DNA from 2 places in the Peribacillus sp. P4_B1 genome. Region 1 is predicted to be linked to the other one. Evidence: riboswitches for the same ligand, from Rfam matches in the RefSeq annotation. Region 1 holds a riboswitch; the other holds the start of a gene.
What was found. Region 1 has a riboswitch for S-adenosylmethionine ahead of AC1DVK_RS09950 (Na+/H+ antiporter NhaC family protein). Riboswitches for the same ligand answer to the same signal wherever they lie in the genome.
Positions count from the first base shown of each region.

Region 1 (17,389 bases):
TGGAAAACCAATCAAGATGGCAATAATTCCACAAATCCCAATAAGTATTGGGTAATAAGAATATGGCAAGATGCTTATAGGGGAAATCTTTGCTACCCCTGCTGCAACAAGGAGCTGTGCCCCATATGGAATCAACCCTTGGATGCTACACGCAAAAACGTCAAGCAAGCTCGCCGATTTACGTGGATCAATCCCATATTTCTCGGCTATATTTTTGGCTAGCGGCCCGGCAATGATAATCGAAATCGTGTTATTTGCCGTTGAAAGGTTCGTCAAACCAACAAGCCCGGCAATGCTGAATTCCGCTCCTTTTTTTGATTTGCTATTTCGGGTCACAAGGTGGAGTAAATAATCGATGCCACCATTATGTTTGATTACAGCTACCATACCTGCAATTAAAATGGCAAGGAAGGAGATTTCATACATTCCCGCCATTCCTTCCCCAACCTTTTGAATGACACTCAACGGTTGATAACTTCCATCAGCCAAGCCGATAATTCCGGCAAATACAATTCCGATGGAAAGGACCAGGAACACATTGACTCCTGCCAATGCGGTGATCAATACGCAAAGATATGGAACGATCTTCACCCAATTATAAGCATGTTGGGAAATGTCGGCTTGTTCACCCATCGTTAAAATTCCAAGGATGGCACATGTGATGATGGCCGCAGGTAAAACGATGAAAAAATTCACTTTAAACTTATCCTTCATTTTTGTTCCCTGTGTCCGCACTGCAGCGATTGTCGTATCCGAAATGAAGGATAGATTATCCCCAAACATCGCACCACCAATAACGGCCGCCATTGAAAGGGCAAGCGAAATATCTGTTTGCTCACTAATTCCAACCCCAATAGGTGCTAGGGCAACAATCGTTCCCATGCTTGTCCCCATAGATAAAGAAATAAAACAAGCAATAATGAAAATCCCTACCATCAATAGATTTTGCGGAAAAACAGCCAAGGCAAGATTCACTGTTGATTCAACTGCCCCCATGCCATTTGCAACCTTGGAAAAAGCGCCAGCCAAAAGGAAAATGATAACCATTAACATGATATTGGAGTCCCCGGCACCTTTACAGAAGATTTCAACCTTTTCATTGAAAGTCTCTTTCCGATTCATTGCCAATGCAGCTGCTGATGCGATAGAAATCGCAACAATCACCGGAAATGAATAAAAATCTTTCGTAATGATTCCGGAGCCAATAAATAAAATTAAAAAAACGACAAATGGGATCAATGCCCAGGGATTCCCTTTATTGTTTGCACTCATGATGAACACCTCTTTTTATTTTTCGCATGACATGTGTCACAGCCCTTATTCTTTTAACAGTTTTTGCAAATAACGCTAATAATAACCTGATATGCCCACTAATGGAATCAACAGCCTTAAAACTGTCGGCATAAAAAAAGACCTCTTCCTTTAAACAACAAGAAGAGGTCTTTTAATTTATAAAAAACGCCCCCCTTATCTTTCAGGCAAAAATTAGCCTGCTGGATTTGGCACAGCACTCCTATTAAGTCTGCTGCCGAGACATCTTCGGGCCAGTCCCTCCGTCTCTCTTGATAAGAAGATCTACATTATATAATTTATCAAATATTACGATATCCACCAGAAAAGTACCAGGCTGGAAACTCGCCGAAACCATCTGAGTTTGTGAAAGTGACATCGAAAGCCATATTGAAAAGCAAATATAAGAGTACAGCATTTTATGTATTTTCGCAAGGTTTAGTTTTAAAGAATTTCACATGTGGACCTTAATATAATAAAGGGCCTTTTACAGGTGCAGAAAATAAGGTTTTTTCAATAATGATTTACTTGTTATACTATGATCCAAATCCTGTCTTTTATCAGGAAGGAACTAAAAATAAAAAGAGGTCTAAAGAAAGGACCTCTCAGCAAATTTGTTGTATCAGGTTAGGTGAATTATTTTTAGTTGAGTTCACATCAGTCGATACCTCAAATGCTTCCATCTGTTCAGGATCGAATGATTTTAAATACTGCTGCAGATATGCAGGATCATTAATGGATGGATTCAACCAATCTTTTTCATCTTCAGGTTTTAGGATGACAGGCATACGATCATGAATGCTGGTCATTAGCTCATTAGGAACGGTCGTTATAACTGAGCACGAATAAATGTTGATGCCCTCTGGAGATTTCCAGGATTCCCAGAGACCGGCCATACCAAATGGAGCATGATTCTTAAGCTTTATTCGCATGGGTATTTTTCGCTCGGGTCCCTTCTTCCACTCATAAAAGGAATCAGCGATTATCAAGCATCGTTTCTTCTTATACGCATTCTTGAAGCTTGCCTTCTCAGCAATGGATTCCGCTCTGGCATTGATCATTTTGTAGCCCACTTTTTCATCTTTTGCCCAAAAAGGAATGAGTCCCCACCGAAGATATCCAAGTCGATTCCTAGCCCCGTCATTAATGACGGATAGCACGGAGTGGGAAGGTGCAATATTGTAACTGAATTGGTATTCTTCATCAAATGATCCTTGAATATCGAACCGGTCTTTTATTTCTTCAATGTCAGTGAAAAGGGTGAAACGTCCGCACATAATATCGCCTACCGTTTTAAGATTTATTACAGTGTAACAAATGGAACGGGCAGGTACAAATCAGCGTTCTAAAATCCTGATGTCGGTAAATGGTTGATTGAATAATTCGCTGGAAATCAAAAGTGTTCCAAGGACCTCTCTTTCATCTTCAGCTTTAATGATTTCCGACAAAATTAATGTACTGCCATTCCTGACCGTTACATTATATTCATTCATAGGATCCCCCCTCATAAGGCTAGATGGTTGTTATTATAAACCAAAAACCTACAAGTATCATTATCGACCTTTAGCAGAGTCGTGGTTAATCCGCTATTGAGGAGCCTATACAGTGGCTCCATTAAACTTGATTACCCTTAAGATTAATCACCCGAAGCAATCCGAGACCCTCATTTCATAGTAAAGGAAGCTTGTAATCTTCCATTTGCATTCAAAATAACATATAGATAAAAAAGACTGTCCATGAATGAAATCATAGACAGTCTGGTCAGAAGGTTTTTCACTTCAACAAATTTATACTGGTAATGATAATAGGGATAGCAAAAAGGTCGATGAGGAATGCCCCTACGATCGGTACGATAAGAAATGCCCTTCTCGAAGGACCAAATTGACCTGTAATGGCAGACATATTTGCCATTGCGTTGGGAGTTGCCCCTAATCCATGTCCGATAAAGCCACCAACCATGACAGCTGCATCATAATTCTTACCTAGTAATCTGAATAATACCAATGTACCAAGAAGTACTATGAAAAATACCTGGACGAAAACAATTAGAAGCATCGGCAATGCCAAATCGGCCACTTCCCATAGTTTTATGCTCATTAAGGCCATAGATAGAAAAATTCCCAATGTTACGTCTCCGATTAGATCGATGCTTTTCATATCCACAGCTTCTCTTTTAAAACCATCAAGAATATTTCTAACGATAACCGCTACAAACATTGCTCCTACATAGCTCGGCAAAACAAAACCGGTTGAACTCGAGAAAAGCTCTCCTAAGTAAGAACCTGCTGCCATACAGAATGTTATGATCAGAATCTGGATCATGAAGTTTTGGGCGTTGATCCCTTTGGATGAATCTCCGTTCGCTTCCACGGCTGCTGCCACTTCATCATTAATATCAGCTTCGGATGGCTGTAATTTATACTTAGTGATTAAATATTTAACGGATGGACCACCAGCTAACCCGCCTGCAACCAAGCCAAAGGTTGCTGCTGCAAGTCCAATGGATAAAGCGGAACTAACCCCAAGATCTTCAATTGTCCCGCCAAATGCAGTAGCTGCCCCATGGCCTCCTTCCATCGAGATGGGGCCCATTACTACTCCTAATAAAGGCTCTAAATCAAGTACGGTTGCAAGTGAAACTCCTATTATACTCTGAAAAAGAGCCAGGGCGCCACAAGCCAGCCAGTAAATGACGAGCAGTTTCCCACCTAGCTTAACAAGTTTAAAGCTTGCCCCTAACCCTACAGTTGTAAAGAAAGTAAGCATGAAAAGGCTTTGTAAAGTAGTATCCAATGTTAAATTGATCAATCCAGCCTGTCTGAAGATTGTCACAAGTATCGCGAACAATAATCCTCCCACTACTGGAGCCGGTATGCAAAACCTTTTAAGGATGGGGATCTTCCCAATTAACAGTCCACCCGCCAAAAGCAGTGATACGGCGAGAAATAAAGTTGTGATTTGATTTAATTCCAGATTCATCGTATGTCTGCCCCCAGATGTATAATTTATTATTTAAAATGCAGCAATACCTCATTTATTAAATGTGCTGCCAATGTAACGGTTTTATTATTTTCGTCCAACGAAGGATTCACTTCCGCGATATCAAAGGAGAGGATCTTTTCGTTTGATACGACATGCCTAATAATCGCACGGACCAATTTCGGATTCAGTCCAAATGGAGAGGGTGCACTTACCCCTGGTGCGTAGGCTGAATCAATAACGTCAGTACATAATGTAAGAATGATGAAGTCATTTTTTTTAACGAATTCATTTATCCGCTGCTTGGTTTCATTCATTTCGTTCAATGACAAATCTTCTTCCAATATGTAGTCGACCTTACTCCCCTCAGCAGTTTTAAATAGGGCCTTCGTATTTCCCTGTTTCTGAATTCCGACACATAAATATCCACAGCTTTGATCTTCGTCCAAAATCTGTTTAAACATCGTTCCTGATGAACTTTCTTTTTCATAAGGCCTCATATCAAAGTGAGCATCAATATTAATAATCCCCAATCTAGCCTTTGGTCCAACGTATTTCCTTATCCCAAGATAATGACCATAAAGGGTTTCATGTCCTCCGCCAAGTATGATAGGAATCGCTTTACTCTCCAATATCTGGGCAACAGCTGATCCCAGTTGAGCTTGGGCATCCTCCATCTCTGAACCTTCACAGATTACATTTCCAGCATCCACCAGCTCGGTTTGGGAGGATAAATGACATGGTAATTTCGCCAAGGACTGCCTTATATGATCAGGACCCTCTGCAGCACCAATCCTGCCTTTATTTCTTTTGACGCCTTCATCACATTTGAAGCCAATCATTCCAAAGGTTCTGGATGCTTTGGGAGAGGTGTTTAATTCCGAAATCGGTGACAAACGCACTCTTTGGTGGTACCTGAAGCTGTCCATTTCAGAATGGGAATCAACCCTTCCATTCCAATAATCTAAAATCGGTTTATTATACATAATTTCTCCTTTATTAAAAAAATTCTGAAATATCTTTTTTTAAAATTATAATTGAGATAATATATAATTACCAATACAAAATTTTAATATATCTATAGTTTTAAACTATAGAAAGGAGAATATATGGATCTTCGCCAACTACGTTATTTCACTACCGTTGTCCAGGAAAAGAATTACTCTAAAGCTGCTAAAATACTGCATATATCTCAACCTTCCTTAAGTAATGCCATAATGAAATTAGAAAAAGAAGTTAGTTTTCAGCTTTTGGAACGTAATACAAGGGGACTTGAGCTTACGGAAGCAGGGGGGATTTTTTATACGAGATCTGTGGATTTGTTAAGAAGATTCAATAATTTTCAAGTGGAACTTGAGGAGATGAAGCATGTTGGAAGTGGAACAATATCTATAGGTTCCATTGAATCATTCAAAATCTGGTTCCCGAAGATAATCAGGAATTTTAAAATCAATTATCCTAATATTCATTTCAAAGTCAGGGAAATATTGGGAGAAGAAAAGGTTATCGAATCGTTAAATCGGTTTAATGTTCATTTCACCATCACGAACCAGCCAATTAACCATGAGAAAATCATATCTGCACCCCTATACAATGAAAAATTCGTGCTTTTGGTCCATAAAGATGACGAATTAAACGAAAAAGAGTCTATCACTTTCCAAGACCTTGCAAAGAAAGAATTGATCATCAGTACAACTGGATTTCAAACAAGAGATGATATCTTAAAAGCATTCAAGCATGAAAAGGCACTTCCCAATATTATTTACGAAATAGAAAGACTTGAAACAGCTTGCAGTTTGGTGGAAGAAGGACTTGGTGTTACAATTTTACCGGAAAGCTATGTAAAATCCGTTACAACAACCGATACTGCAATCCGTGCAATAGAATCTAATTTTTTGGAACGGACTGTATACCTGGCCTACTTGAAAGATCGATATCTGTCACCTGCGGTATGTAAATTAGTTGAGGAGATGCATCGCTTTTTTAATGAGAGTGATAGGAACGACTACTAAAAAAGCAAAACTTCACTGAAAAATGCACAAAAAATATTCCCCTTCTGCACAATGCACAAGGGGAATATCATTAGTCTGGATCGTTTCACTTCCAATATCCTTCTTACATCTTTTTAAAGGAATCCCTGTCTGGACTGGTTATATTAGTCAGGAGAAATCAATTCGTGACGCTACCATCATCGTCGGGATCTTCAAAATCCGCTGGATCTTTTTCCAATAGTGCCTCTTTGTCTGTTTCGTTCCATTTTGTTTTATATCCTAACGATTTCGCTACTTTTAACACCGGTAAATACGATTTTTTATCTGGTTCATATGTTTCTAAGTCACCTGCTCCAATTACACCCAATCCAAGTAGCAATTTGTCTGATTGGATATAGGGTTTTTCATCTATCAGTTTCATTTGTTCAGCAGTATAAGGATAAACGGCTCCATTAACCTTTAAGGTAAACGGTCCTTTCTTTTCTTCTTTTATTTCTTTTGGCTTTTTAGCTTTATAGGAAACATCATACGCTCCTTGAACAGTTCCTTCTCTCGTATTGTCGGCTCCTCCATACATTTTCCCTGTTTCATAATCAAAAATGACAGCTTGCACATTACCGATATGTTGGGGTTTTTCTTCATAAACATGGCCTTTTGCCATTAACTCCAGCCTTGTATTTTGTTCAATTCCCGGTTCCCATCTAACTGTAGGATAACCAGCAGAATAAATACGTGGAGCTAGTATGGCATCTTGAATTCGCATATGATGATCAAGCACATTCATAATCGTTTCAGATACGGATGCTATTATCGTCGCTCCGCCTGGTGAACCAATGGCCATGAAGGGATTGCCATCTTTTAATACGAAGGTCGGGGACATACTGCTTCTTGGTCTTTTTCTTGGTTCCACCTGGTTAACGCCCCCCGGTGTGGCATCAAAATCCGTCATTTCATTATTAAGCATGAATCCATAATCAGGTACCATGATACCCGATCCGAATACTTGCTCGATTGTAGTCGTATAAGCAACCATATTTCCCCACTTATCCATTACAGAAAAGTGAGTCGTTTGTCCGATCGGGGTCTGCTCTTCCTTAACGTTCTTCATTGAAGTCGGTTCTTTGCCCTCATACTTCCATGGATCGCCTGCTTTGACATCAACTGTTGATCTATTTGGATTAATGAGTTTTCTTCTTTCTTTTATATAATCTTCATCCAATAGTCCTTTAGTAGGTACATCATAAAAATCTTCATCTGCCATATAGGCAGCTCGATCGGCATATGCGAGATGCATGGCTTCCGTTAGATAATGAAGATACTCAGGGGAGTTAGCCCCCATCTTTTGTACATCGTATCCTTCCATAAGCTTCAGGATTTGTTGGATCGTCAAACTGCCTGAACTTGGTGAAGCTGCACCCACCAATTCAAAGCCCCTATATTCCGATCTAATTGGTTCTCTCTCTTTCACCACATAGTTTTCCAAATCCTCTTTTGTCATCGTTCCTTCACGTTTTTGAACTTCTTTGGTAAGTGCTTCTCCGATTTCACCTTTATAAAAAACGTTGGAACCTTGTTCTTTTATTAACTTAAGAGTCTTTGCCAGATCTGGCTGAACGAGGGTATCTCCCTCTACCAATGGTTTTCCATTTGGCACAAAAACTTTTGCAGCCGCTTGGTTATTTTCAAGTTTTTTTACATTTTCGTCGATATATTGAGCTGTCGCCCAATTGACTTTTACCCCTTTTTCAGCTTGTAAAATAGACTGGTCGATAACTTGAGATAATTTCAATGTTCCATATTTCTCAAGAGCAGTTTCTACCCCTAAAAGTGTTCCGGGAACTGCAACCGCTTTCCCAGATATGTGCCGTTTACTAAAAGGTATAGGTTTTCCCTTTGAATCTAAAAAAAGTTCAGGCGTAACATTTTGTGGTGCCATTTCGCGACTATCGATCATCGTTATTTTATTTTCCTTTTTATTGTAGATCATCATAAAACCACCGCCGCCGATTCCAGACATCATTGGCTCAACTACATTTAACGATAATTGAATGGCAGCTGCTGCATCGACTGCATTTCCACCTTGTTTTAGTATCTTTATACCCGCTTCAGCTGCTAACGGATGAGAAACTGATACGATTCCATTTGTAAAACCCTTTCCCATTGACTTATCCACTCCGGGGACACTTGCAAAAGCTGGTGTGATCATACAAAAGAAACTGAAAGTAACTAAAATAAAACTTTTTAAAAATTTCATGAATTAGTCTCCTTTCAAAAACAAAATTGGGATTTCACCATACGGCAAGTGGATATACGGATGACCCTCGATCTGCAAGTCGGGAATATACTGGTTAATCTCTAAATTGAAGCAGTATGCACATTCCCTTTGGCTGTTAGATAAGTTCTCTCAATGATGATTCAATTCAAAAAATCACCCCCCCTGAATTTTCACCATGACTCTTCACTAACCTTTACATCCGGATTGAAAATTGAAGCCTCAACTTTTCTCTATACTTTGCTTATGTTCCAAGATATTGGGGCTGTCGTATTTGTCGCTCTTTCCAAGATATTGTAAAGCCAGCAATACGATAAATGTAGTTAACCCAACGATGTCCGATATCGTTTCAGGATAGATTAATAGTAAACCAACGATTATAGCGAGGATTCTTTCTATCCAGTGCATTCCCCTCATCCAGTAACCTATAACTCCAGCACCAATTGCAATCATGCCTGACAGCGCTGTAAGAACGACCCAGGCGACCTCCAGCCAAGTTGTATCGATCATTAGTAATTGTGGAGAGAGAACAAAAATATACGGAATGATAAATGCAGCAATAGCCAGTTTTGATGACTGTATCCCCGTTTTTATCGGTTCACTGCCCGCTACCCCTGCCGCTGCAAATGCCGCTAATGCAACTGGAGGAGTTATATCTGCTATAATGCCAAAATAGAAGACAAATAGATGTGCAGATAAATCAGGGACGCCAAGCAAAATGATCGCAGGTGCTGCAATCGTCGAGGTGATCACATAGTTGGCAGTTGTAGGTGATCCCATTCCTAAAATAATTGCCGCTACCATCGTTAGCATCAGTGTTGGAATTAAATATCCACCAGAGAAATCGATTAATCCATTTGCCAATTTCAGCCCAAGCCCTGTTTTCGTAACTATTCCTACAATAATGCCGGCTGCTGCGGTTGCAGCAGCAACCGCAAGTGCAGTCCGGGCTCCATCCACTAATGCATAAATGATATCGATGAATTTCATGCGGACATCCTTGTTTATGAATCCTACAAGAACTGAGATAAGAATGGAATACAAGGCTGCATGTGTAACCGTTATATTCAGCATGAGCAGGAAGATAATGGCGATGATCGGAATTAACAAATAAAGTTTACTGATCACTTCCTTTTTATTTGGCATTTCTTCTTTCGTTAGTCCACGTAATCCAAGTCGTTTCGCTTCAAAATGGGTCATGATCCAAATTCCTGAAAAGTAAAGGATAGCTGGAATCGTAGCCGCCTTTGCTATATCCCAATACGTAATCCCATTCCCAATGAATTCAACCATTAAAAATGCCGCCGCCCCCATGATCGGAGGCATTAATTGACCGCCAGTAGACGCGGCTGCTTCCACTGCCCCTGCGAATTCCTTCTTGTATCCAAGATTTTTCATCATCGGTATTGTAAAGGATCCTGAAGTGACAACATTAGCCACAGAGCTTCCGCTGATCGTTCCTTGCAGAGCACTGGAAAAAATCGCAACCTTCGCAGGTCCCCCTATCCTTCTACCGGCAATAGACGTTGCAAGATCATTGAAGTATTGCCCGACACCCGTACGGACAAGAAAGGAACCAAATAATAAAAACAGGAAGATGAATGTCGATGAAACAGCTAACGGTGTACCTAAAATGCCCTCTGTCGAGAAGAACATCGTTTGCACCAAACGTTCCAGCGTTAAACCGCGATGAGAGAGGAATCCTGGCATATACTGACCAAAAATCCCATAGAAAACGAATAATAAAGCAATGACCATAATAGGAAGCCCTACTGCTCGTCTAGTTGCCTCTAAAACTAGCAGAATGGCCATTAAACCAACCGCAAAATCCACAGCGCCTAAACGTCCTACATTCATGACGATATCTTCGAAAAATAATGGCCAATATGCACCTACGCCTATACTAAGGATCGCTAAAATGATATCGTACCAAGCAACTTGAAATTTTCCTTTCTGACGCTTCTTCCGGTTTGCAGGAAAAAGTAAAAAAATCAAGGAAAGTGCAAACCCTAAATGTATCGTCCGTTGGATTTGTGCTGTAAAAACACCAAAAATAGCAGTATATAATTGGAATAACGAAAAAGCTAAGAGTCCAAAAAATACAATGTGTCCCAAGACGCCGGTTAATTTCCTTGTCCCTGCTTCAGGATCGTACTTTTCCAATAATTCCTGTTGTTCCGCTTCGGTTAAATACTCCATTTTTTCCTTATCAGCCATGAATCTTCACTCCTTTCAACTGTTCCCATATTGAAATTCTTTCCGATGAAATCCTGACCCATGTTCCTGGCTTAATAAAGTCTGCCAATGTATATGTTTTTTTATCATAAACTAATCGATGGTTAGCTCTAACTTGCCCTACACGTAAATCTATATAAGCGAAATTGCGATTCATATTTTTTATGAAGTAGATACCATCTTTCTCTTCAAATACTTCCTCCCCCTCTGCATTAGAAGGCATACCGACCGCAAAATCACTATAAGCAAGTTCGGTTTGTTCGATTTGCTTATCGGATAAACGATATGATTCCAGTACCTCCGAGAGGTGGATGGAGTGTGTATACTTAATCTGGAAGTTTTTTTCTCTTTTCAATGGCAAGTACGCGACTAATTCCCCTTGGTCCTGGTAGGAAAATGCAATTACATGCTTATACGGAAAAAATAATAGAAAAGCGATGATCAGAGGTGTACCAAAAGCCATGAATATCTTGAATTTCATAGGTACCCCTTTCAAAATCTGAAATCCCATTCAGAAAAAACGAGGCCGATAGGCCACATATTGCGAGCTACCGACCAAATTTCATTACTTGGAAACACCTTTTTCTTTAAAGTATTTTGCAGCGCCAGGGTGAATTTCCATATCCCCTAATCCTTCAAGTGCAGTCTCTGCTGTAATGAACTTGCCCTTGGCATGTGTGATTTTATCCGTGTTGTCATATACCGCTTTTGTCATTTCATACACTAAATCTTCATCAAGATCCTTTGTAACCACTAACATTGCTTTAACAGCAACTGTTTTAACATCGGATTTGATTTTATACGTACCGCTTGGAATTGTGTCTTCTGCATAGTATGGGTATTTTTTAACCAACTCTTGAATCTTGTCCTCTGCAATAGGCAGGATAATAATATCATTTTGTACGGATAGCGCATCAACTGCACCAGTTGGTGTACCGGCCGTAATGAAAGCTGCGTCAATACTTCCTGCTTGGATTCCTTCCGTCGACTCATCGAAAGAAAGATTTTGTCCTTTAATATCTTTCTCAGTCAACCCATGGATCTCCAGGATTTGCATTGCATTGATGTAAGCACCAGAACCCGGTGCACCTACTGATACCTTTTTACCTTTCAAATCCTCGACTGATTTAATTCCACTCTTTGCCGTCGTTACAATTTGAACCGTTTCAGGATATAAAGAGCTGATCGCTTGTATATTGTCTATAGGCTTGCCATCGAACATTTCTTTTCCTTCAAGTGCATATGCGGCGATATCCGTTTGCGAAAAAGCGATTTCAGCTTCTCCAGCTCTTAAAGTTTCCATGTTTTCAGCCGAGGCACCAGATGTCTGAGGTGTTATTTTCGCTTTTGTTTTATCAGAAATGATTTTGCCAATTTGTCCCCCAAGTGGATAGTATGTACCTCCCGTTCCACCAGTCAACAAACTCAGGTTTTGGTTTCCGCTGCCGGATACTTCTTCCTTACTGTCTCCGCAGGCCGTTATAATACCGGTCACTGTCAGAATCATAACCAATAAAAAGTACTTATTAAACTTTTTCATAAAACTCCCCCCCATTGTTTTTCATCATCTGCAAGAGATGATACTATTATTATTCTACCGACCACCCCACTTTTCCTTTTTTTTGCAAAATTAGACACAATAACTAAAAGTCCCACTATCGATTAAAAAGTTTTATTTATCTCAAGTAAACAAGCAGAGATTTGTAAAAACGCCTGATTAAATTCGGAAAATTCTGTTATTTAATGAGTTCATTATCCTCTTTATTACATTTTTATCCTTAATTTAAGGATAATATTGACTCTTCCGTTTTAGAAATATATTATTGTTATAAACTTATAAGTCTTTATTATAAAAATACAAACTTTTAACATATTTCTAGCCTTTAATCGTTATATACAAATATTATTTGAGAGGGTATATTTGAGGTCCGCCCTTCCTTTTACCAGCTATTTTTAGTGTGTATTTTCAAATCTGACTAAAGTGGGTGATTGTTTGAATTTCCTATCCCTCCGCTATTTCATAGAGGTTTCTAACCATCTTAGTTTCAGTGAGGCTTCCAAAACCCTGCATATATCCCAGCCAGGACTTAGCCAACAGATTTTATCCCTCGAAAAACAATTAGGCCTTAAACTATTAAATCGAACGACAAGAAAAATTACATTGACGGAAGAAGGAGAGTACATCTATAAAAAACTTGCCCCTTCCTTTGAAGATATTGAGAAAACAGTGAATTACATAGTTGAAAATAAAACCATCCCCAAGCCCAAAATGAAGATTGCTACTGTCCCCTCTGCAGCTAGCATATATATCCCGAAGTTATTGAAAAAGATAGTGGGGGAATACCCGGAAACAGATTTTTACCTGCATGAAACAACATCCTCAAGAGCAGTGAAGCTCGTAAACCAACAAAATTATCACATCGGTTTCATCCGAACGCCCATACACAATAACATCATCGCAAATGAAGGATTAAGCATGATTGAATTCAAAAGGTTCCCTTTACAATTAGTCGTTTCCATTGATCATCCACTAGCCCAAAAGGATGCTATACACTTATACGAAGCAAGGGACGAATCTTTTATCCATTATGATGCCGTCCAAGCGCACTCCCTTCAATTCCTTTTGGAAAAGGCTTGTCTGACTGCTGGATTTTCACCTAAAGAATTATGTAAAGGATCCGAATTATTAACGATTGCCAACCTTATATCCAATAACTTAGGTGTTGCTCTCATGCCGAAAGATATGGTGAGTTTGTTGGGAAAAAGCAAAGTTAAAGCATTGAACATCGATAACTCTGAATTATTCAGTTCCATATCTGCAGTTTGGAAAAACACGGATGATGCGTCAATGCTGACTAAGCATATTTTAAAAACGTTAAAGAATGATCAGACTTTTTACGATATATGAGATTCTTGGCTTAAAAAGCTGCGAAACAACTCGGAGTGTGAAAAACCATTTAGTATTAATAATATTTGTTAACACTTTACCTTTTAAATGATTCATTTTTTGCATTTTGTAAAATTTCAAAAAAAGAGCCCCTCTCGATTAAAAGGAGGGGTTCGAAATAACGGGTTACGCATAAAGTGAAAAAAGCCCCATTTCTCGTTTATGACACTGAGAAATGGGGCTTTTAATTTTGGATAATTTCACTTCTAAACTTCGTTAAATAATTTATCACTGGTTATTTGAAAAACCTCGAATCGGATAAAACTCTACTAAAATTATCAAAAAAAAGAAAACATCAGGGGGCGTTCAATCCCCCTGATGTTTTCTTTTTGAATATCATGTACCTTTATTTATTCCCTGGAGCAGGTTGATCGACCCCTCTAACTCGATGTTTATGCCCATCATCTTCAGTTGTGTAAAAATCATAATAATGAACGTGCATTCCATTGCCAACAGGAATGGCTGGTCCCGAATATGCCTTATAATAATGGTTATGCCCATCCTCAAATACCACATATCCTTCTGTATAGTGAATATGTTCTCCCTCTTGTGATGGAATTGGCGGGGATGTTACATCCAGACATTGATGGACATGGCCGTCCTCTACAGATGTATAATCAACGGACCCATGATTATGATGTGGAACAAACCCAGAAACAAAATCATCTTTTCCTACCTTGTTCAATCCATTCACCCCTTATATATTAATTATCATAAATTCTATAAACTATATGCTTGGAACAATAAGGAGATTCGTAACAATCATAATTAAAAAATCGTAAAAGTACACTTTTACGAACGATTTTCCTGCCTACTGGAGCCTATGTGAACATATACAAACAATTCAATATTTTAACAAATTAACGTGTTAAAAAAATAGATTGATTTCAGCAAAGAGTAAAGATATAATCATCATGATAATGATTATCAATTCCAATGAACAGTAAAGGATGAATTAAAAAATGTTACATAATCCCTCTCTAAAGGGACTCAAAAAGCGTTCAAATGGTTTTCTGCTATTGTGTTTATTCATTCTGGTGATTATTGGATTAGTGCTGTGCCTATTTTTGGCTGTAACATTTGGAGCAAAAGAGGTTAGCATCAATACGGTGTGGTCAGCGATTTTTGATTATAATCCCACACTGACACAGCAACAGATTATCCACGAACTACGGCTTCCACGGGTGATTGGCGCTGCATTAGTCGGAGCAGCTTTTGCAGTTGCAGGTGCTTTGATGCAAGGAGTCACCCACAACCCCTTAGCTGACTCAGGAATACTTGGTATTAACGCAGGGTCAATGTTTGTGGTAGCCCTTAGTTTCGCTTTCTTTCCAAATATACCATATGCTGTCTTGATGGTTTTTTCATTTATAGGAGCTGTGTTGAGTACATTATTCATTTATATAATAGGCTCATCTGTGCCGGGAGGATTAACACCTATAAGGCTAACAATCTCAGGTGCAGTGATAGCAGCGCTCCTACATTCACTTAGTTCAGGAGTGGCCATTTATTATGATTTGAGTCAGGATTTAGCATTTTGGTATGCGGGAGGTGTAGCAGGGATAAAGTGGAGTCATTTGAAAGTGCTTGCTCCTATTATTCTTATCGCAATTATTTGGGCAATTTCATTAGGTCGATCTGTATCACTCATTTCAATGGGCAATGATATTTCCACCAATCTTGGTGTGAATACGAATCGTATTAGAATACTAGGAATGATAGTAGCCGTTATTCTGGCAGGAGTTTCTGTTTCGGCCGTTGGTTCAATAGGTTTTGTTGGACTTGTAATCCCACATATTTCACGAAAATTGGTTGGAGGATATTATCAGCTCATTATTCCAATGTCAGCATTATTGGGTTCGATTCTGTTAATACTGGCTGATCTGGGTGCCAGAACGTTGAACCCGCCTAGAGAGCTGGCTATTGGTATAATGGTTGCCCTTGTCGGTGTTCCTTTTTTCCTCTATATTGCTCGTAAAGTAGGGAGGGACTTATAGGTGAAGCGTCATATGAATGCAGACAACAAGAGGGCATATATAGTTACTATGGTATTTATTTTTATTAGTATAATTGCAGTATTAATAAGCTTGAATACAGGTACACTGCGAATTTCACCTTTAAAAATAATCCAAACGCTTTTTGGCAACGGTGATTTTAAAAGTTCTACTGTGCTATTTGATTACCGTATGCCACGAATCTTGATTACCATGTTGGCGGGAGTTGGATTAGGAATTTCAGGTGCAATCCTACAAGGTTTATCGCGTAATCCTTTGGCAGATCCAGGAATTCTAGGCTTACATGCAGGTGCGTCCTTTGGTCTGATTATCTTTGTAACCTATTTTCATTCATTAGATGAAAAAGCATCAATCCTTATACCGTTATTTACCTTTTTAGGCGGAGTCTTAACTGCTTTTCTTATTGTTTTACTTGCCTATGATCGTTACAAAGGCATACTGCCCATTCGCCTTATTCTCATTGGAATTGCGATTTCTGCTGGTTTTAGTGCTATTACACTTTTTCTGTCTCTTCGTCTTGATGAAGAAACCTACTCATTTGCTTCAAGATGGTTGGTTGGTAATGTATGGGGAAGAGATTGGATCCATGTTATTGCCCTTTTTCCGTGGATCCTTATTTTAGCACCTTATGCTTACTTCAAATCTAACACATTAAATGCCTTATCACTAGGTGATGAGGTAGCGGCTGGACTTGGTGTTTCTGTTCAAAAACAACGTTTGCTGATGCTGGTAACTGCTGTTGGTTTGTCATGTGCGAGTGTAGCAATGGCCGGCGGTATTGGATTTATTGGTCTAGTTGCCCCGCATCTTGCCCGTCGGCTCGTCGGCCCGATGTACCAGCATTTCCTTCCTGTTGCAGGGCTTATAGGACTCATTATTTTGGTGCTTGCGGATACCATCGGCCGATCCATATTTCATCCAAATGCTATTCCAGCTGGTATAGTAGTCGCTGCTATAGGAGCTCCCTATTTTCTTTACTTGCTCACAAAAACAAAATAACTTTTCAATTAGGAGAAAAAATGAACAAGAAAATTACTATTTTATTTAGCATTATGTTAATTCTTATTTTGTCGGCTTGCGGACAGACATCTTCAAATGATAGTAAATCAGCAAAAAAAAATAAACCAGAGAGTGAAGAACCTAGAATCGCTTCACTTTCCATCCACCTAACAAATGATTTACTTGCATTAGATATAACTCCAGTTGGTTCTGTAATTGGTGGAGAATTAAAAGATTTTCTGCCGCATGTGAAGGATCGATTAAAAGATACGCAAAAGCTTGGACCCGTAAAAGATCCAGATATGGAAGCGTTGATAGAACTAAATCCTTCTGTGATTTATCTTGATAAAGAATTTTCAGGACAAGATGTATCAAAATATGAAAAAATCGCACCGACTCATGTATTTAATCTTGATGAAGGAACATGGAGAGATCATTTAAAGTCCGTTGCTAAACTTGTCGACCGTCAACAGCAAGCAGAAAAGTTCATATCAGATTATGAAAAACAAACAAAAGAAGTCAAAAATTTAATTGAAAATAAACTTGGTGAAGGCAGTAAAGTAATGGCAATCCGTGTTACTGCAAAGGAGTTACGAGTATTTAGTTCTGAAAAGCCAATGGGACCTATCTTATTTCAGGATTTAGGTTTTAAACCTGCCAA
Region 1 covers NZ_JBFUHM010000013.1:62,385-79,773, forward strand. The annotation lists gene AC1DVK_RS09950 (Na+/H+ antiporter NhaC family protein) at 1-1,272, opposite strand, end outside; SAM riboswitch class I at 1,465-1,572, opposite strand; gene AC1DVK_RS09955 (SOS response-associated peptidase) at 1,896-2,567, opposite strand; gene AC1DVK_RS09960 (hypothetical protein) at 2,628-2,783, opposite strand; gene gltS (sodium/glutamate symporter) at 3,064-4,269, opposite strand; gene hutG (formimidoylglutamase) at 4,299-5,255, opposite strand; gene AC1DVK_RS09975 (LysR family transcriptional regulator) at 5,379-6,281, shown strand; gene ggt (gamma-glutamyltransferase) at 6,439-8,514, opposite strand; gene AC1DVK_RS09985 (TRAP transporter permease) at 8,755-10,749, opposite strand; gene AC1DVK_RS09990 (DUF1850 domain-containing protein) at 10,742-11,248, opposite strand; gene AC1DVK_RS09995 (TAXI family TRAP transporter solute-binding subunit) at 11,333-12,307, opposite strand; gene AC1DVK_RS10000 (LysR family transcriptional regulator) at 12,761-13,675, shown strand; gene AC1DVK_RS10005 (YmaF family protein) at 14,061-14,399, opposite strand; gene AC1DVK_RS10010 (FecCD family ABC transporter permease) at 14,677-15,711, shown strand; gene AC1DVK_RS10015 (FecCD family ABC transporter permease) at 15,724-16,728, shown strand; gene AC1DVK_RS10020 (ABC transporter substrate-binding protein) at 16,749-17,389, shown strand, end outside.

Region 2 (12,355 bases), on a different contig from region 1:
ACGATATTCGTCGCTTTTTCAATTGCCTGCTCTAAATCTTCTATTAAATCCTCTGCATTTTCAATCCCGATGGATAAACGGACCTGATCAGCACGCACTCCCGCTTTCGCCAGACCTGCATCATTCAATTGTTGGTGGGTCGTACTGGCAGGGTGGATGATTAAACTCTTAGCATCCCCTACATTAGCTACATGGGACCATAATTCCACCGAATTGATAAGTTTTGCCCCGGCTTCGCGGTCACCCTGTATTCCAAAAGTCACAACAGATCCTGCTCCCTTAGGCAAGTATTTGTCCGCAAGGGCTTTATCTGGATGATCCTCTTTACCGGGATGTGAAACCCATGTCACGGCAGGGTGATTTTCCAAATATTGAATAACAGTCTTGGTGTTCGAAAGATGCTCTTTCATTCTTACATGCAGCGTTTCAAGTCCAAGCGTAAACTGGAATGCACTTTGGGCACTTAGCGCAGGACCTAAATCACGAAGCAGCTGCACTCGGGCTTTCGTTATAAAAGCAGCAGGTCCAACTGCATCGGCGTATACAAGACCGTCGTAGCTTGGATCAGGCTCCGTAAAGCCAGGGTAGTTTGGCGAGTTCCAGTCGAACTTCCCTCCATCCACTATGACACCGCCTAACGTCGTTCCATTTCCCAAAATCCATTTTGTAGCGGAATGGATGACAATATCCGCCCCAAAATCAATTGGTCTGCATAGATACGGTGTAGCGAAGGTATTATCGATAATTAAAGGTATCCCTGCTTCGTGGGCGATGTCCGCTACCGCTTCTATATCAAGGACCCTCAAACTTGGATTTCCAATCGTTTCAGCAAATATGGCTTTTGTTCTTGGCGTAATTGCCCTTTTGAAACTTTCTGGGTCATCAGGTGAAACGAACTTCACCTTAATCCCATATTTAGGAAGAGTATTTTCAAAAAGATTATACGTGCCGCCATATAATGTAGAGGCTGAAACAATTTCATCCCCTGCACCGGCAATATTCAGGATTGACAGTGAGATGGCTGCCATTCCGCTTGCAGTTGCCAATCCGCCGATACCGCCTTCCAATAAGGCCATTCTTTCCTCAAAAACACTGACCGTGGGATTATGGAGTCGTGTATATATATAACCATTCTCCTTTAAACCAAATAAATTCGCTGCATGGTCTGTGTCTTTGAACAAGTATGCATTGCTTTGGTAGATAGGGACTGCCCGGGCACCTGTTTCATCAGCTTGCAGACCGCCATGAACACTCAATGTTTCAAAACGCAACTTTTTCTCTGACATATGATTTCACCTTTTTCTATGGATTTAGTTGGAATTTCATGAAAACCTGGCCTTTCATAAACAAAAAAACCACTTCCACAAGAAGAGGTTTTAAAACACACCTCATCTTCCAGAGCCAACACTCTGCTGGAATTAGCACCGTATATAAATTTATACCGGTTGCCGGGCTTCGTCGGGCCAGTCCCTCCGCCACTCTTGATAAGAACTATTAAATTCAGCCGTTACTTACTTAATTCAAAATATAGCATTTTAGAATTAATCAGTCAATGAATTGTTAGAATATTCTTTTTTTGATTTCAATTTGGGAGCAAAATGTTCACAATAAAAAAACCAATCCGGTTCTGATTGGTTTCTTAGCTGATTTCCTTAAGCAATCCATACAAATAAGGAACGGATTGAAAGGCATATATTTTTTTGTGCAGCTGTCCTTTTTTGAAAAGCAATAAACAAGGGACACTTTCAATTTCATACGATTCGGCGATTGCTTGGACATAGTTCATATTCATTTTGCCTGCCTTCAATTCCGGGAAAAGTTCCATGGATATCGTCAGCATCTTGGAAGCCACCTGACAGGTACCGCATAAAGGCGTATATAAATATAAACAAAAGGTTTCCCCTTTTTCAACGGCAATCTTACACTCTTCTTCTTTCCATTCCTGCATCAATTAATCGTTCATCCTTTGACTTAAAAATTTCATTTTCACATTCATATTGGCAGATAAAAGCACAGTTGCGATATGATGTTCGGGTGAGCTTTCCACTTCTTTGTACATTTTATTAATATACAGGTGGTTCGCTTCCGGCATTTCCCTTCGGAATTGCTTCCGCAGCTTTTCTCCTGATTCATCTGCGTCAAACAGGAGATAAACATCACGTTCCATCAATTCATCCACTAATTCATCGAGCTTAGTTAATGATATGGTCCCATTCGTACATCTTATATCCACATCTTCATTTAAAACGGAGGCAACTTTTTTTCTATCGGAACTGCCTTCTACAATGATCACTTTATCGAACTCGCCCCATTCCATGTCATCACTCCATCTCACGAATTATGTGCGCAACTGCAATTGTACAAAATGAAAAAGAGAGCAGGCCTTTCCAGGCCCCCCTCTCCTTTATTTTAACCGTTAATCAAACTTTCATATTCTTCAGCGCTCATCAGATCTTCAATATCACTGCTATTTGATGGTTCAAGCACGATCATCCATGCTTTTTCAAAAGGAGATTCATTTACATATTCAGGGTTGTCACTTAAATCTTCGTTTACTTCAACAACCTTGCCACTAATTGGAGCATAAAGCTCAGAAACCGTCTTAACGGATTCCACACTTCCAAATGGCTCGTTCGCTTTCAGTTCATCACCGATTTCCGGAAGCTCAACGAATACGATGTCCCCAAGCTCGGACTGGGCGAAAGCAGTAATTCCAATGCGCACTGTTCCATCTTCCGTTTTGACCCATTCATGTTCTTTAGTGTAACGAAGTTCTTTTGGTGTTGTTGTCATTATTAACCCTCCATATGTACATCTTATTTTATCTATTCCATTATAAGGCAGATCTTATGTTTAAGTAAGGAATTAACCAAATATTTTGTTAAATTTCAGTTCCAAACCTGATCGAATTGCTCTTCTTTGAAACCTACCGTCACTTTGGTACCATCCGTAACAATCGGCCTTTTCAGAAGCATGCCATCTGTGGACAATATATCAAGCATCTCTGCATCAGAAGCTTCTTTCAGCTTATCCTTTAAGCCCAGCTCCCGATATTTTTGACCGCTAGTATTGAAAAACTTCTTCAACTCTAAATTGCTGATTTTATATAATTGTTCGATTTCAGTTCGCGAAGGCGGGTTTTCCGCTATATGGATTGCTTCATATTGCAGTTCATGATTATCCAGCCACTTTTTCGCATTACGGCATGTGCCGCATTTTGGGTACCAATATAATGTTAAGCCCATCGTTTCACCACCTATCAATAGAATACCCGTTTTCACCACGCAATACAATGAAATATCCTTTGAATTCCCAATGAGATTTCATCAAAGGAAATAAAGGGAATGCCTTTACGGGCATCCCCTTTACAGATTCTGATTTATTGCTTATAGCGCATATTTTTCCGTTTCGATTACCTTTACCGAAGCTTCACGTTTTTTCGCAATGACATTGATTGGAGTGTGTCTTGTCAGCTTGCGAAGGGAAGCAAGCATGATGCGAAGAGTGTCGCCTGTTTCCACCGCAATTAACGTTTCCTTTGCATGTTGTTCTATTTCATTGAAAACTTCCTGAACGAAAATTTCCGTATAAAGCACTTTTTGTTTGTTCTTCTCCAGCCCCGTAGACGCAATTGCTTTTTCCGTACGTAACACAACGGACTCAGCTGCATAGGCAAGGGAAGCTATATCAGCAATGTTGGAGAGGATTTCTTGTTCTTGATCAAGGTTTTTCCCATATTTCTGGGCAGCAAGGCCACTAGCCAAAATACCGATTTTCTTAGCGTTTCTAACAAGCATTTTTTCTTGTGCCAATGGCTCATCGCCAGGCTCTTCCGGCATCATCATCATTAATTCCTCTTGCAGGCTTTGTGCCTTTTGAAGAAGTGGCAATTCCCCTTTAAGTGCTTTTTTCAGGAAAGTTCCCGGAACAAGCAATCGATTGATTTCATTTGTACCTTCAAAGATCCGGTTAATACGGGAATCACGATATGCTTTTTCAATTTCATACTCCTGCATGAAACCATAACCACCATGAAGCTGTACGCCTTCATCCGTAACGTAATCCAATACTTCGGAGGCGAAGAATTTATTCACTGAACACTCAATTGCATATTCAGCGATTGCAGCTGCCATTGATTTTCCATCTTTCACTTGCTCATCCGTCAACTTGCTCTGTCTTTGATCATAAAGTCCAACGGTACGGTAAACAGAGCTTTCAGCAGCATAAATTTTTGCCGCCATTGTTGCAAGTTTTTCTTTCGTCAAGTTAAAATCGGAAATTTTCGTTTTGAACTGTTGGCGTTGATTCGTATAAGCAGCTGTAATCTCAAGGGCACGTTTAGATCCGCCGACAGCACCCACGCCTAACTTATACCGGCCAATATTCAGGATATTGAATGCAATGACATGCCCTTTTCCTGCTACACCCAAAAGATTTTCGACTGGTACAAGAACGTCTTCAAGGATTAATGTACGTGTAGATGAGCTTTTGATCCCCATTTTCTTCTCTTCAGCACCAGTTGATACGCCTTTATAATCTCGCTCAACAATGAAAGCAGAGAATTGTTCGCCGTCGATTTTAGCGTAAACACAGAAGACATCTGCAAAACCTGCATTCGTAATCCATTGTTTTTCACCATTTAAAATATAGTGGGTTCCTTCTGCATTCAATTTCGCTGTCGTTTTTGCTCCTAAGGCATCTGAACCTGAGCTGGGCTCCGTCAATGCATACGCAGCAATTTTCTCTCCCGTTGCCAGTAAAGGGAGATATTTTTTCTTTTGTTCTTCATTCCCGAATAATACGATTGGCAAAGATCCGATACCTACGTGTGCACCATGCGTAATACCGAAGCCGCCTGCAAGTGCCATTTTTTCTGTAATTAATGCCGAACTGATTTTATCAAGACCCAATCCGCTGTATTCCTCAGGAACGTCAGCACCAAGTAAACCGATTTCACCTGCATGCTTCAGTAATTTAACAGAACGGTCAAATTCATGGTTCTCTAAATGTTCAACCTGCGGCAGAATTTCATTCACTACGAAATCCTCAGAAGTTTTGGCAATCATTTTATGCTCATCGGAATAATCTTCAGGTGTAAACACTTGATCATACGTAATATCCTCTACTAAAAAGGCTCCGCCTTTAATGAGGTTATCTTTAGTTTGATTCGACATGTTATTTCCTCCTAAATGTTAATGATAGTAAACCCGCCGGAAGCATGTTGACAGCTTCTGGAAAGGGTGGGTCACGCTAATAATTCAAATACTCCGGCAGCTCCCATTCCGCCGCCGATACACATTGTCACGACTCCGAATTGTTGGTTTCTGCGCTTCATTTCATGAAGCAGGCTTAATGTCAATTTTGCTCCTGAACATCCTAGGGGATGGCCCAAGGCAATGGCTCCACCATTCACATTGACAATCTCTTCATTCAATCCCAGCTCACGAATGATTTGAATGGATTGGGAAGCGAAGGCTTCATTCAATTCAAATAAACCAATATCGGATAACTCAAGGCCTGCTAGTTTTAAAGCTTTAGGAATGGCTGCAATCGGTCCGATGCCCATAATTTCAGGTGGTACCCCCGCTACAGCAAAGGAGCGGAACTTACCAATCGGTTTCATCCCTAATGAAGATGCCTTTTCCCCATCCATGACCATGACCGCGGCTGCTCCATCACTCGTTTGTGATGAATTCCCTGCTGTTACGGATCCTGTAACAGAGAATGCAGGTCTTAGTTTTTTCAGCACTTCAACAGTCGTTCCTGGACGAACGCCCTCATCCTGCGCAAATGTGAATGACTTTTCCTTTAATTTAAGATCAGGCCCCACTGAGCGGAGGGTTACGTCAACCGGCACGATTTCATCCGAAAACTTTCCTTCTGCAATGGCCTTAGCCGCCCTTTGATGACTTTGTACAGCAAATGCATCTTGATCGGCTCGGGAAATTTCGTACTTTTTTGCAACGGCTTCAGCAGTATGACCCATACCCATATAATATTCCGGGGCTTTTTCCGCAAGTTGCGCGTTCGGACGTGTTACATGGCCCATCATCGGCAGAAGGCTCATGGATTCCGCTCCGCCTGCAATGACTGTATCACTTTGGCCAAGCATGATTCTCTCCGCTCCATAAGCGATACTTTGTAATCCGCTTGAACAGTAACGGTTAATGGTTATGGCTGGCACTGTATAAGGCAATCCTGCCAATGCTCCAATGTTACGCGCCATGTTCAATCCTTGCTCAGCTTCAGGCATCGCACAACCGATAATCAGATCATCGATGGTGCCTTCATAATTCCCTGCACGCTTTAACGTTTCCTTTACAACAAGAGCCCCTAAATCATCCGGGCGTACATTAGCAAGAGAACCTTTTTTCGCTCTTCCTACCGGAGTCCTTGCTCCAGCTACTATTACCGCTTCTTTCATGAGGATCCCCCTTACTCATTTTTAAGCTATCAATCTATTAACCTTCGTTTGGCCATATCTTCATCTATTATCAGTTACGGAGTGGTTTCCCTTTAACAAGCATGTGCTGCATCCTTGCTTGTGATTTTGGAGTTGAAATCAGTTTTAGGAACGCTTGTTTTTCTAGGTTCAAGATATACTGTTCATCCACTTTCGTGCCAAATGGGAGTTTCCCCCCTGCCAAGACGTATGCAAGCTCTTTGGCTATGACAAGGTCATGATCGGATAAGAATCCTGAAAGGCGCATGGATTCCGCCCCCAATAGCAGTGTGGCATAACCCGTTTCACCTACTACAGGAATCTTTGTGCAGGTTGGAGCAGTATAACCTTGTTCATACATGGAGATGACTGCCTGCTTCGCATCATATAGTTGATGATCCGCATTCACGCTTATTCCATCAGTTGAATTAAGGAAATTATCCCCGCGTGCTTCCTCAGCAGAGGTTGAAACTTTTGCCATGGCGACCGTTTCAAATACTTTGTTGGCCACTTTCTGTAAATCAAAGTCGACACCCTTCGGCATATTCCTCAATGTCTTCACATAAAGTTCTTTAGTACCGCCGCCGCCTGGGATCAAACCTACACCAGCTTCCACTAGTCCCATATACGTTTCAGTCGTTGCCTGGATGCGCGCAGCCGGAAGGGATACTTCAGCACCACCGCCAAGTGTCATATTAAACGGGGCTACCACTACCGGGACCGCACTGTACTTAATTTTAAGCATCGCCTTTTGGAATTGGCTGATGACCATATCAAGTTCGAGAATATTGTCATCTTGCGCTTCCATCAACATCATTGCAATATTAGCGCCAACACAGAAATTCTTGCCTTGGTTACCGATGACCAGGCCTTTAAAATTCGCTTCCGCTTCGTCGACCGCCGCATTGATCATTTGCATGATATCCAGACCGATTGCATTATTCGGTGAAGTGAATTCAAGAAGAGCCACTCCATCGCCGATATCTATCAAGCTTGCACCGCTGTTTTTCTTGATTACGCCTTTTTGCTTCTTGATTGCTTTAAGATTGATCACTTTAGGATTTTCGATAAGCTCTTTATATTCACCATTATCATAATAGTGGACAATGCCATTTTCTTCTTTATAGAAAGAAGTGATGCCCTTGGCGAGCATATCCTTCACCCATTGCGGAACTGTGAGGCCATCCGCTTCCATGCGGGCTACCGATTTCTCTACACCTATCGCATCCCAGGTTTCAAAAGGACCAGTGGACCAGCCGAAGCCCCATTTCATCGCTTGGTCGATTGCCACTATGTCATCCGCGATGTCACCAAGCAGTTGGGCAGAATATACAATCACCGGATTCAGCACGTTCCAAAGCAATTGGCCAGCACGGTCTTCACTATAAACAAGCGCTTTCAGTTTATTTTCCAAGCCCTTGGCCTGTTTAGCCATTTCGATGGAAGGCGTTTTTAATTTTTTTCGTTCAGCATATTCAAGGGTTCCGGGATTCAGTTCAAGGATTTCCTTGCCCCTTTTCAGGAAAAACCCTTGGCCTGACTTGCTTCCAAGCCACCCATTCTTAAGCATTTCATTCATGAAATCAGGTATTTTGAAAACTTCTTTTTCTTCCCCATCCACCTGGTCATATACGTTTTTGGCAACATGTGCAAAGGTATCCAATCCAACTACATCAAGTGTCCGGAAAGTCGCGCTAGTTGCCCTTCCGATCAACGGTCCTGTAACCGAGTCGACTTCTCCGACACTGTATCCGCCTTTTTGCATTTCCCGGAGAGTGACCAATAAACCATAAGTGCCAATGCGGTTTGCGATGAAATTTGGCGTATCCTTGGCTTCGACGACACCTTTTCCCAGTACATCTTCTCCGAATCGTTTCATGTATTCGAGCACTTCTGGTGAAGTAGCTTTAGTAGGGATGATTTCCAACAATTTAAGATAACGCGGTGGATTGAAGAAGTGGGTTCCCAGGAAGTGCTTTTGAAAATCCTCCGAACGGCCTTCTGCCATCGCTTCGATTGAGATTCCGGATGTATTCGATGAAATGATGCTTCCTGGTTTACGATGCTGATCAACCTGGGCAAATACACTTTGCTTAACCTCAAGTTTTTCAACGACCACTTCAATGACCCAATCGACATCCTTTAAGCGACTTATATCATCTTCCAGGTTTCCTGCCTCGATCAATGCAATATTTCCCTTAGCAGAAAGCGGAGCTGGTTTCTGTTTTAAAAGTTTAGTAATCGCAGTTTGGCTGATGCGGTTACGCACTTGTTCATTATCTAATGTCAAACCCTTTTTCTTTTCATCCTCTGTGAGCTCACGAGGTACAATATCCAATAATAAAGTCGGAATGCCAATGTTAGCAAGGTGTGCGGCAATCCCTGATCCCATAACTCCTGACCCTAGAACAGCAGCCTTTCGTATTTGTCGAACCAAGTTTATATCCCCCTTACGCAATATATTGAATGAATACTCATTCATTTTTAATCCAAAAAATTTTGAATATTTTTTCTTATTATTAATATAGAATAAATTTGGAAATTCCGCAATGATTAAACAGGAAAAAAATATTTTTTCCTCCAAATTACTTTGGTTATTTCTCCTCTGTTCAGTAAAAAATAACCGGGCAGGAGGTGAATTATAAAATGAAGAGTAAAAATAATCCTTCTAAAGCAGCTGTAAGTGCAGCAAGCGTAAAAGGCAATGCCGGACCTGGCGGTGAACGTCAACATGGAATCAATAAAGTGAACAGCCAGAACAATCAATTCAAAAAATAAAGCCTTCTATTAGAGCAGCCGTCCCTTATCCGGGGCGGCTCTCGCTTTCTATTTCTTGAAAAGGCCTTTTAAAACGAAAGCAATATTGGCCGGTCTCTCCGCAAGGCGGCGCATGAAATACCCATACCAATCCGTACCATAAGGAACATACACCCTAACCTTATATCCTTCTTTAGCAAGTTCAAGCTGCTTCTCATTACGTATGCCATACAACATTTGAAATTCAAATTGATCCTGGGGAATTCCCTCCCCTTTGACCAAGTCCCTCGTATAATCAATGATTTTATCATCATGTGTGGCAACGGCTGTATAATTGCCATTCAGCAAATGCTTCTTGATAATTTTCTTGAAATTTTCATCGACGTCTTTTTTCTCGGAAAAAGCCACTTCCCTTGATTCTTTATATGCTCCTTTAACAAGTCTTAGATTCGGATGGTATTCATTCAGCTCCTCAATATCCTTTTCGGTCCGATACAGATATGCTTGGATGACAGTCCCCAATTCATTATATTCAGCCTTTAAGTTTTTGAATACATCCAAAGTTGGCTGACAGCGCGGAAAATCTTCCATGTCAAGCGTCACGAAAACCTTATGGGCTTTGGCTTCCGCTAAAATCCTCCGCATGTTGTTCATTGCGACTCGTTCGGATACATCCAAGCCCATCGAGGTTAGCTTCAGAGATAACTGTGAATCCAGTTCATTTCTGCCAATCATGCGAATCGCTTCTATACATTCATCTGCCATCTTCCTTGCTTCTTGTTCCTCTTCTATGAATTCGCCTAAATAATCAATGGTAACAGCAAGCCCTTTCCTATTTAGGTCTGCAATCACAACAGAGGCCAAATCCAATGTTTCTCCTGCCACGAAACGCGAGGCCCCAAACCGTAATCCGTATTTTTTCGCTGCCATTGTCATGCTTTTGTTCGTTGATAAAAAAAGAAATAGACTTCTCAATATTCTTTCCATCTGCATTCCCCTCCAAATCATTTCGGAAAATAGATGCACAAGATTATTTTACCATTTAATTCAATTTTCAGAAATTTAGAATCAAGAATAAAAAAATTTCTTGAAGGGGAACTTAAATACGTTTAAAGAACACTGAAGGAGGTAGAATGATGGAACAGCAAAATTCGTTTAACAGCCAACAGCAGTCCACCGGCTATATGAAACAGCCACCGGAAATGGTTTCGGTAAAAGACAGCTTATACTTAACCGATATGCTTGCATGGAATCTGAATGCGATTAAAAAAGCACATTTTTTTGCCACTCAATGCAAGGACCCACAAATCATTGATGCGTTAAATCGGTGCGGACTCATGCATCAACGCCATTACGATACCATTTTGAAACATTTGAATCCGGATCAAAACCAGGTTCAACAACAATACCAGTAAAGGAGGGTTCTTGATGCCCAATGAAAACAAAGTCCAAAATCCAGAATCTCCTGTAGCAAAGACTCCTCAAATGAATGACAGGGATTTTATAAATGATATGCTCACAACTGAAAAGTACTTTTGTAACTCCTTTTCCGTTGCCTTGCATGAAATGAGTAACCAAGCATTATTCCAAGACATTTTCTCCGTTTCGAAAGAAAATCAGGAGATGCAGCGTGAGCTCTATAACCTTATGTTCGAAAAAGGCTGGTATAGTTTAGAAAAGGCGCAGGCTCCGAGCCTAAGCCAATCGTATCAACAATTTTCCGGATATAAAAATCAGTTCCCACCTGGATCGAACATTCAATAAGCAAACATTCAGGGGGAGATTCTGCTTCCCTTTGTTTTTTTTGCACAAGTAAAGCCGGCCACGGGAGGCCGGCTTTATGTTTAGATATCCGTAGAAAACATATACTTCTTATAGTGATACCGAATGCTGAATATTAAGCCCATGGCCATCATGTTCCCCATTAGCGAGCTTCCTCCATAACTGATAAATGGAAGTGGAATCCCCGTAATCGGTAAAAGGCCTACCGTCATGCCGATATTTTGAAAAACGTGAAACGTCAACATGCTTATAACGCCAACACAGATATATGTATAGAAGTTATTTTTCGTGTCCATTCCCGTTTTTGTTATGTGGTAAATCAATAGGAAAAACAAGGAAATCAAGATGCTTGATCCGATGAAACCGAATTCTTCACCGATGATGCTGAAAATGAAATCCGAATGACTCTCTGGGAGATACACTACCCTCTCACCTATCCCCTTACCTGTGGTCTGGCCGGAGCCGATGGCCAGTAAGGATCTGGTTAAGTGGTACCCCTCGGAGCTCGCATAATTATATGGATCAAGCCAAGAATAGATACGGCCGAATTGATAGGTTTTTACCCCTAAGTATTTTTCCAGGATCTCCGGCTTCCAAAGGACGAAGTATAGGACCGTGGAAGCCACGGCGATTCCTCCCGAAATGATAGGCAGCAGAATCTTCCATGATATACCTGATATGAAAACCATTCCTAGCATGATTGACAAGATGACAAGCCCGGTGCCTAAATCCGGCTGTTGCATGATTAACATTAGCGGGGCACCTGTAACGAGACCGATTTTAATAAGCAGCCAGATATCCGTTTGAATCGTTTTCAGCGTGTTTTTGAGATGATGGTTTGATATAAGATTTGCTAATGCCAGGATCAGGAAAACCTTCATGAATTCCGATGGCTGAATCGAACCGACTCCTGGAATTTTGTACCAGCTTCTTGCACCATTTATTTTAGGTACTACACTTTCTGGCATTAGGATCAGCAATAAAAGCAAAAATAATCCGAATCCATAGGCATACCAGGAAATTTTTTTCAGTTGATCCGAATCAAGGGTGATAAACCCTAATACGATTCCAATCCCCACTATATACCAAAAGATTTGTTTGATTAAGAAGTTTTCCGCGTACTGTCCAGTCGTTTGGGCACTATAGATTGCTAAGCAACTTCCTACGCATAATAACAGCAATATTGTGACCAAAGAAAAATCTATTCGAGATGAAAATTTATTTTGTTCTTCCATACTTAACTCTCCCTTAAAAAGGCTCCTGCGATACATCTTTAAATACACTTATTCATTATACTTTAAACAAATAAAATCACAACTATATCGAAGAATAGTTTACAAGCTTCATGAAGTTATCTGCATGGAGCCTGCAGAA
Region 2 covers NZ_JBFUHM010000017.1:57,846-70,200, forward strand. The annotation lists gene AC1DVK_RS12110 (O-acetylhomoserine aminocarboxypropyltransferase/cysteine synthase family protein) at 1-1,286, opposite strand, end outside; SAM riboswitch class I at 1,386-1,491, opposite strand; gene AC1DVK_RS12115 (thioredoxin family protein) at 1,640-1,948, opposite strand; gene AC1DVK_RS12120 (toprim domain-containing protein) at 1,952-2,317, opposite strand; gene gcvH (glycine cleavage system protein GcvH) at 2,410-2,793, opposite strand; gene AC1DVK_RS12130 (arsenate reductase family protein) at 2,889-3,245, opposite strand; gene AC1DVK_RS12135 (acyl-CoA dehydrogenase family protein) at 3,387-5,174, opposite strand; gene AC1DVK_RS12140 (acetyl-CoA C-acetyltransferase) at 5,246-6,424, opposite strand; gene AC1DVK_RS12145 (3-hydroxyacyl-CoA dehydrogenase/enoyl-CoA hydratase family protein) at 6,495-8,879, opposite strand; gene AC1DVK_RS12150 (YuzL family protein) at 9,089-9,220, shown strand; gene AC1DVK_RS12155 (proline dehydrogenase family protein) at 9,269-10,186, opposite strand; gene AC1DVK_RS12160 (hypothetical protein) at 10,336-10,614, shown strand; gene AC1DVK_RS12165 (spore coat protein) at 10,628-10,963, shown strand; gene rodA (rod shape-determining protein RodA) at 11,044-12,216, opposite strand; partial or broken gene AC1DVK_RS12175 (metal ABC transporter permease) at 12,333-12,355, opposite strand, start outside.
Region 2: another riboswitch for S-adenosylmethionine. It lies ahead of AC1DVK_RS12110 (O-acetylhomoserine aminocarboxypropyltransferase/cysteine synthase family protein); the one in region 1 lies ahead of AC1DVK_RS09950 (Na+/H+ antiporter NhaC family protein).